Regions from separate parts of the Paraburkholderia sp. GAS206C genome, predicted to be linked through region 1. Evidence: riboswitches for the same ligand, from Rfam matches in the RefSeq annotation. Region 1 holds a riboswitch; the other holds the start of a gene.
The links. Region 1 has a riboswitch for thiamine pyrophosphate ahead of P3T20_RS35470 (FAD-dependent oxidoreductase). Riboswitches for the same ligand answer to the same signal wherever they lie in the genome.
Positions count from the first base shown of each region.

Region 1 (4,422 bases):
GCACGACTATCCTCGCCGCAGCACGGCACTTTCAAAGCACGGAACAACCTGAGCGCTTCGCAAATGCTTTCGAACTGTTCTCGCGTATTTCAGAATGTTGCAGGGCGCGCCGATGCCGCAGTCGGCATCGGTGATGGGCGTTAAGTGTTCAATCGCGACCCGGTCTAACGCGACGCGGTCAATCGCGACCCGGTCAATCGCGACCCGGTCAATCGCGACCCGGTCAAGTGACGCGTTGCCTAAGCGGCGACGGGTTCGCCCGCTCGCTCGACATCGAGCGTTTCTTCGTGGAACGCCGCGAGCGATTCGCGGTGCGCGACGCTGACGATGGCGGCCTTCGGCAGACGCTCCGTGAAGAGATGGTAGAGCCGCGCTTCGTTGGCCGCGTCGAGCGCGCTGGTTGCCTCGTCGAGGAACAGGTAGTCGGGCTTGTGCAGCAGCACGCGCGCTGCTGCGAGACGCTGCTGTTCGCCCGGCGACATGATGCGGGCCCAGTGTCCCGATTCGTCGAGGCGGCCCACATAGTCGTCGAGGTGGCAGGTACGCAGCGCTTCGCGGCATTCGTCGTCGGCGTAGGTCTCGGCGGAGGACGGATAGGTGAGCGCCGCTTTCAACGTGCCGATCGGCATGTAGCTCTGCTGGGGGATGAACATCATGCGCGCATTGACCGGTGCGTCGATCGAGCCGTCGCCGAACGGCCACAGTCCGGCAAGCGCACGCATCAAGGTGCTCTTGCCGGAACCCGACGGACCTCGCACGAGCCAGCGCGAACCGGGGTTAATCGTGATATTGCGGATCTGTGAGAGCGGGGTGCCGTTCGGCAAGGCCAGCGAGAGACCATCCGTGCTGAGCTTTTCTTCGTCGACGTAGTGCAGGTTGATGCCGCCATGTGCGGTAGCCGGCGAGATGGACTCTTTCAGATGCGACGCACGCATGACGCGCTTGAATTCCCGCAGACGATTCACCGTAGCGCGCCAATCGACGAGGCTGCCGTAACTGTTGATGAACCAGGAAAATGAATCGCTGACGGTGCCGAACGAGTTCTGGATCTGCATCAGCACGCCCATTGTGAACGCGCCGGTGAAGTACTTGGGCGAGGCGACAATGAGTGGAAAAATGTACGCGATGTTGCTGTAGAAACTGAGCACGAAACTCAGGCGCTTCGTGTACTTCATCACGCGCCACCAGTTGTCGCGAATGCGTTGAAAGAAGTTTTGCGCGGTGGCCTCTTCGGTTTGCTCGCCATCGTAAAACGCGATCTGCTCAGAATTCTCGCGCACCCGGATCAGTCCAAAGCGGAAATCTGCCTCAACCTTTTGCTGCTGGTAGGTGATCGAAACGAGCGGGTGGCCGAGCTTGTAGATCATGTACGAGCCGCCCAGCGCGTAGAGCGCGGCGACCCACACCATGTAGCCTGGAATGACGATCGGCATGCCACCCAGTGACACGGTCAATGCTCCAGCGAGGGACCAGAGGATGGTAACGAACGTAATGAGTGTGACGACCGTGGACAGCAGGTCGAGCGTCAGCGTGAGCGTGCTGGTCGCAAATGACTGCAAGTCGTCGCTGATCCGCTGGTCGGGGTTGTCAGCGAGGCGGTCGCGCTCAATCCGGTAGAAAGCGCCGTCGCCGAGCCACTCCTGGAGGTAGCGGGTCGTGAGCCATTGGCGCCACCGGAAGCCGAGCATCTGCCGCAAATAACGGCCGTAGACAAAGAGGACGATCAGCGCTGCCACAAGGCCGGCCCACACCAACATCAGGTGGGGAAAGTCCTTCACGCTCTTGTTTTGCAGCATATTGAAGAACTCGCCGCTCCAGGTATTGAACCTGACGCTGATCCACACGTTGACGAGGTTGATCACAATGATCGCAATCAGCAGCCCCCACGCGATCTTCCATTCCTCAGAGACCCAGTAGGGCTTGATCAGACTCCACGCGGAGACCTTGTCGTCCGGCTCGAGCGGGCTGGCAGGGGAAGTATTGGGTGTCATGACCATCCTGAAGAAATACTGGCTCATCTTGGACCGACCCGCTGCAAGCAAGCCAGGACCGGCTTGCCTATAGTGGATCGGAGCCACAGCGGAATTGCAAATAGCGGCCCGGGCCTCGAACCCGTCGTACGACCGCCCGATTCTGCCGCCGGCGGCTTAAGCGAAAATTAATCACCTGGGGCACTGGACCGCGGTCTCGCGCGACCGGCGTATGGTTGTCGCGTTTGACGCGAGAGCCCACGACAACGGCGCAGACTCCATCGCCGCATTGTGCCAGAGGCTCCGAGCGAGGCTACATGAATCGCCCAGGCCCGACGGTCTGCCCGCCCGTGATCGCAGCAGCTCCGCCGCCCCCGGTTTGCGGCCGCCGCGCCTTTTATGGTCTAATGACTCTCGACGAAACAGGGGTGCTTTGCGCGCGGGCCACACGCCGCAGCAAGGCTGAGAGAGACCCTTTGCACCCGATCCGGGTAATACCGGCGCGGGAAGTTTCCGGAAGTTGGCTTTTCTTCCATTCCCCGCCGGGCAGCGTCCGTCACTGGATGCGCTTTTTGCCCGGCCGGCCTCGCCCGCCGGTTTCGTCCTTGGGTACGTGCGCCTGTTGCCGTACGGAAAGGATACGATGACCGCTTATTCTTCAGTCTATTGCTTCGTTTGCCCCGTGACGCTCAAGGCCGCTCTGCGCGCGCCGGCAGGACGGCAATGAACGCGCTCGATCGCTCGCAACCGGATTTCGCCGTCATCGGCGGGGGACTGTGCGGCCGGCTGGTCGCGTGGCGCCTCGCCGGTGCGGGGCATCGCGTGGCGCTTTACGAGCGCGGCGATGCCGCCGGTTCGCAAGCCGCCGCGTGGGTGGCGGCCGCGATGCTCGCGCCGCTCGCCGAAGCGGCCAGCGCCGAATTGCTGATCACGCGCCTCGGCGCCGCGTCGCTCGATACCTGGCCGCAAGTACTGGCCGAACTGCCCGTACCGGTGTTCTTTCAACGCAATGGGACGCTCGTAGTCTGGCATCACGCCGATCGCACCGAAGCGCCGCTGTTCGAACGCCGGGTGCGCTCGAATGCGCCCGCCGATCTGCTGGATGGTGGCTTCGTCACGCTCTCGGGTGCGCAACTCGGCGCGACCGAGCCCGCGCTGGCTGGCCGTTTCGCGCAAGGCTGGCTGTTGCCGCATGAGGGACAACTCGATAATCGCCAGGTGTTGAGTGCGCTCGCCGCAGGGCTCGCCGAGCGGCGCGTCGAAACGCACTGGAACACACCCGTGGATGATCGCGCGTTACCGTCCGCACGCGTGACGATCGATTGCCGCGGCCTCGGTGCCAAGAATGTTTTGCCGACTTTGCGCGGCATTCGTGGCGAAGTCGCTCGTGTCCACGCGCCTGGAATCAAGCTCACGCGCCCGGTGCGTCTGCTGCATCCGCGCTATCCGCTGTATATCGCGCCGAAGCAGGACGATCTTTACGTGATCGGCGCAACCGAAGTGGAAGGCGAGGACATGTCGCCCGTCAGCGTGCGTTCCGCGCTGGAATTGCTGAGTGCAGCGTTCTCGGTCCACCCCGGCTTCGGCGAGGCGCGCATCCTCGAATTGAACTCGCAGTGCCGCCCGACCTTGCCGGACCACCGTCCGGCGCTGGTCTGGGATGGCGCGCAGACCTTGCGCGTGAACGGCCTGTACCGGCACGGCTATATGATCGTGCCCGAAGTCGCGGACGAAGCCGTCCGTTTCGCCGCCGCGCTGCTCGACGGACGCATCGGCGATGCCGACGCTTTCGACGACTGGCGGCGCGACGCGCGCTGGAGCGAACTGTTCCAGCTTGCCCGGCTCGATCCGCAGAACCGCTCGCAGGTGCCGGCATGAGCGTTGCGACCATTGCCACATGGGCTGCCCCGCCGGCCGCTTACGCTATCGATTGAACCGTATCTGAACACCATGGACATTCATATCAATCAGAAGCCGTTGTCGCTGCCCGAGGGGGCGACCGTCGCCGACGCGCTCGCCGCTTTCGGCGCGCGTCCGCCGTTCGCGGTTGCGCTGAACGGCGACTTTGTGGCCCGTACCCAGCACGCCGCGCGCGCGCTGCAAGCGGGTGACAAGCTCGACGTCGTGCAACCGGTCGCCGGCGGCTAAAAACGGTGATTACCCGCGACCACGTAGCCGAACAGCCAGGTCGCCGGGTATTGCCAGAGACAAGGATTTCCAGATGACTTCTCCCATTCCCGCCGACGCGCTCACGCTGTACGGCGAAACCTTCGCCAGCCGGGTGTTGCTCGGCACGTCACGCTATCCGTCGCTGCAGTCGCTGTCCGACTCGATCGATGCGGCGAAGCCTGGCATGATTACCGTCGCGCTGCGCCGGCAGATGAACGAAGGCGGTGCCGAAGCCGGCTTCTTCGATCTGCTCAAGCGCCACGGCGTGCCGCTATTGCCAAAC
Region 1 is NZ_JBNDKR010000017.1:96,059-100,480, reverse strand. It holds gene P3T20_RS35475 (ABC transporter ATP-binding protein/permease) at 240-1,991, opposite strand; TPP riboswitch at 2,385-2,496, shown strand; gene P3T20_RS35470 (FAD-dependent oxidoreductase) at 2,694-3,848, shown strand; gene thiS (sulfur carrier protein ThiS) at 3,921-4,118, shown strand; gene P3T20_RS35460 (thiazole synthase) at 4,192-4,422, shown strand, end outside.

Region 2 (4,422 bases), on a different contig from region 1:
AGACCGACACTCGCCAGGATCACCACCGTCGCAATCACCGTTGCGCCGGTCACCGGTTCGCCGAGCAGCAGCGCGCCAAGCGCGACCGCCACCACCGGATTCACGTACATGCAACTGCTGGCGATGATCGGACTGGTATGCCGGATCAGATAGCCGTACGCGACATACGCGGCCATGGTGCCGACCAGCATCAGGTAGAAGAACGCCAGCAGCGGCAGGATGTGCAGTTCGGCCATGCGCTCGCCGGACAGCCACGCGACGATCGTCGACATCGCGCCACCCAATCCGATCTGCAACGCGGTAGACATAAACAGGTCCGACGGCAGTTTCAGCCGTCCAGCCAGATGCGCGCCGCCTGCCCAGAAGAGCGCGCCACACAGAATTGCGAGACTCCCGCCGGCCGAACCCGACGCTCCACCGCCCTGGCTCAGGATCGCAATCCCCACGAGTCCGAGGCCCACGGCAAACCATTCGCCCCGCCCGATCTTGCGTCCCGCCACAGCGGCGATGACGGTAGCGAACAGCGGCACGGTAGCGACCATGACCGCGGCAGTGCCGGTGCCGACCGTGCGCATGCCGAACGCCAGCATCCCGCTCGAGAGACCCACCAGCATCGTGCCGACCAGCCCGGCGTTGCGAATCTCAGCAGCGTTTGGCCAGACCGGGTCGCGACGCGCGGCGAAGACGAACAGGCCGATGCCCGCAAACAGGTTGCGCAGGCCGGACAGAAGGAGCGGCGGGAATGATCCGAGCGCCACGTGCACGGCCAGATACGTGGAGCCCCACACGAGGTAGACGACGCTCAGCGCGAGCGCGATCCGGCCAGCATGAGACTGAGGCAGGCGAAAGGCAAAACGGAGAGGAAAACGGCCAGGAAGTTGCAGCGACATGCGTTCAATCCACCCATGTCGTTCGAGGCGTTGTGCCCCCGCTGGGGACGCTGGGTCCAGATGGCGGGCGCCGCATCGTGGATGCGGCCTGGCAGGCAAGGCTCAAAGACATGGTGGTAGAACGGGCAGAAGTACTTGGGGACGGCAACGGCGGACAACCGCGGCACGCACCGCAGCATTATGCAGGAACGCGGTTGGGCGTCCATGAAAGAATCGTAAATTCTGTATCCGGAAAGCGGCTGGGCGTCCGTGCGAGCGACTGCCTGCCGAACAGACGCCGCGACGGCTAGAGCATGCGAGGTTTCAAGTCTCCGAAAATCAGGTGCGAGGTTCAGATCGAGGGTTACTCATGGCGAAGGCGTCGACCTCAATCGATCGCCGGCGGCCTCACTGACAGGCGGCCAGTTCCGTCACCTGCAACACCTCGCCGGTGGATGCGTTTTCGACGAAGGCCACGACGCCGAACCTGTCCGGCTGCGCCTGGCGGTCGGCGGCATCGGTGGCATCGAGCGCGATCTCACGGCGAATCTGCGCGCTGCCGCCCGCAAGCGGCACCGGACCGATCCATTGCCGCACGACGCGTTCGTGATGCAGCGTCGCGCCACTGTTTTCGCCGGCGCGCACTTGCGACGTCAGTGCGTTTTCATAGACGGCGACGTACGCGTTCAATGGATCGTGGACCGTGGCTTTGGACGTGAAGCGCGCGTCGACGCCGAAACCGTTCGTGCCCTGAGCAGGCGGCGCGAGTTCAAGCGCAACGTCTGCCTGCGCCGGCTCGGCGGTCACCTCGTGAACACGCTCATCGAAGCTCTCGGGCCGGGACCAGCTACGCAACTCACGCCCCGACACGAAGATTTCAGGCGTGTAAATCGTGTGGCCGCCGGCGAGATCGGTCAGCGTCTGCTGCCGTTCAGTGAAACGATGCTGGGAGAAGCGGTCGTTCCAGCCAAGGCTGTTCCAGTAGTCGACATGCAAGGCAAGCGGCACGACGCCTCGAGCGGCACCGCTGTCCTTCCACTGACCCAGCCAGTGATCCGCCGGCGGGCAGCTATTGCAACCCTCGCTGCTGTACAACTCGACCAGCGCGACACGGTGGGCCGGGCTGTGCGCCTTGCACATCGCATCGGCGGCCTGAGCGGCACCGCTCGTGGCTAGCGCGGCAAACAGCGCGATGGCACGCACCATCGGCGAGTCGGCAAAGCGGCGCGTGAGTGAACGCACGCGTACAGGCATAAGCGGATACGCGTGGGAACGCATAAGGGGATTCATGGCAGGCTCCATCTGGAAATCTGCACGTTAGTCGGCGAGCGTCGCCCGTTATGACAGCGCCTCTGAAATTTTATTGCGGGACTGGAGGACATGGCGTGGCTGACGATAAAGATCGGGCAACGCCACCTTTCATGCTGCGGCGCATCACCCCGCGCGGCCCAATAGAGATAAGCACGACAGGCTGTAAGCCGGTCACCGTTCGGGCCACGTCAATTTCGAGACCGGTTGCCAAGCACTGCGCCGGCGGTGTATCGTGTGCGCTGCTAACGCGGGGGTCCTGCGTCGCACGGAGGTTGGAGGTCCGTGTTGCGTGGGTGAGAAATACCCTTTGAACCTGATCTGGATAATGCCAGCGCAGGGAAGCGTACGGAATTCGTAGCGCAGCACCGCCTCATCCTCTGGCGAATTCCGACAACTTCCATCTCGTCTCCTGCTTAGCGGCCCCACATAGAGCTTTGCATGGAGAAATGCATGAACGCCAATCCGAAGTTCCTTTCCGCCGACGCTCACGTCGATGCGGCCGCTGTCGCCCCGCTGCCGAATTCCCGCAAGATCTACGTCACTGGCTCACGCGACGATATCCGCGTGCCGATGCGCGAAATCAGCCAGTCGGATACACCGGACAGCTTCGGCGGCGAGAAGAATCCCCCGGTCTTCGTCTACGACACGTCGGGCCCCTACTCCGATCCGGATGCCACGATCGATATCCGCGCGGGTCTGCCGGCTTTGCGTCAACGCTGGATCGAAGAACGCGGCGACACCGAAGCGCTGAGCGGTCTGTCGAGCGACTTCAGCCGCGAACGCGCCGCCGATACGGCCACCGCCGATCTGCGCTTCCAGGGCCTGCATCGCACGCCGCGCCGCGCCAAAGCCGGCGCCAACGTTTCGCAGATGCACTACGCGCGCAAAGGCATCATCACGCCGGAAATGGAGTACATCGCGATCCGCGAAAACCAGCAGCGCGCGGCGTATCTTGAGTCGCTCAAGACGAGCGGTCCGAACGGCGAAAAGCTCGCGGCGATGATGGGCCGTCAGCATCCGGGCCAGGCATTCGGCGCGAGTGCCTTCGGTCCGAACGGTCTCACCGAAATCACGCCGGAATTCGTGCGCGACGAAGTGGCCCGCGGCCGCGCGATCATCCCGAACAACATCAATCACCCCGAAAGCGAGCCGATGATCATCGGCCGTAACTTCCTCGTGAAGGTCAACGCGAACATCGGCAACTCGGCGGTGACCTCGTCGATCGGCGAAGAAGTCGACAAGATGACGTGGGCGATCCGCTGGGGCGGCGACACGGTGATGGATCTCTCCACCGGCAAGCACATCCACGAAACGCGCGAGTGGATCATCCGCAATTCGCCGGTGCCGATCGGCACGGTGCCGATCTACCAGGCGCTGGAAAAGGTCAACGGCAAGGCCGAAGACCTGACGTGGGAAATCTTCCGCGACACGCTCATCGAGCAGGCGGAGCAAGGCGTCGATTACTTCACGATCCACGCCGGCGTGCGTCTTCAATACGTGCCGCTGACGGCCAAGCGCATGACGGGTATCGTCTCGCGTGGCGGCTCGATCATGGCGAAGTGGTGTCTCGCGCATCACAAGGAAAGCTTCCTGTACGAACACTTCGAAGACATCTGCGAAATCATGAAGGCCTATGACGTGGCCTTCTCGCTCGGCGACGGCCTGCGTCCCGGCTCGATCTACGACGCCAACGACGAAGCGCAACTCGGCGAACTGAAGACGCTCGGCGAGCTCACCCAGATCGCGTGGAAGCACGACGTGCAGACGATGATCGAAGGCCCGGGCCACGTGCCGATGCAGCTGATCAAGGAGAACATGGACCTGCAACTGGAATGGTGTGACGAAGCGCCGTTCTATACGCTGGGACCGTTGACCACCGACATCGCCCCTGGCTACGACCACATCACGTCAGGCATCGGTGCTGCGATGATCGGCTGGTTCGGCACGGCGATGCTCTGCTACGTCACGCCGAAGGAACACCTGGGTCTGCCGAACAAGGACGACGTCAAGACCGGCATCATCACGTACAAGCTTGCGGCCCATGCGGCGGATCTGGCGAAGGGTCACCCGGGCGCGCAGGTGCGTGACAACGCGCTGTCGAAAGCGCGCTTCGAATTCCGTTGGGAAGACCAGTTCAACCTCGGTCTTGATCCGGACAAGGCGCGCGAATTCCACGACGAAACGCTGCCGAAGGACTCGGCCAAGGTCGCGCACTTTTGCTCGATGTGCGGCCCGCACTTCT
Region 2 is NZ_JBNDKR010000009.1:396,550-400,971, reverse strand. It holds gene P3T20_RS26445 (EamA family transporter) at 1-890, opposite strand, end outside; gene P3T20_RS26440 (DUF1223 domain-containing protein) at 1,278-2,123, opposite strand; TPP riboswitch at 2,420-2,538, shown strand; gene thiC (phosphomethylpyrimidine synthase ThiC) at 2,631-4,422, shown strand, end outside.
Region 2: linked by a shared signal. The riboswitch ahead of thiC (phosphomethylpyrimidine synthase ThiC) and the one ahead of P3T20_RS35470 (FAD-dependent oxidoreductase) in region 1 are both predicted to bind thiamine pyrophosphate.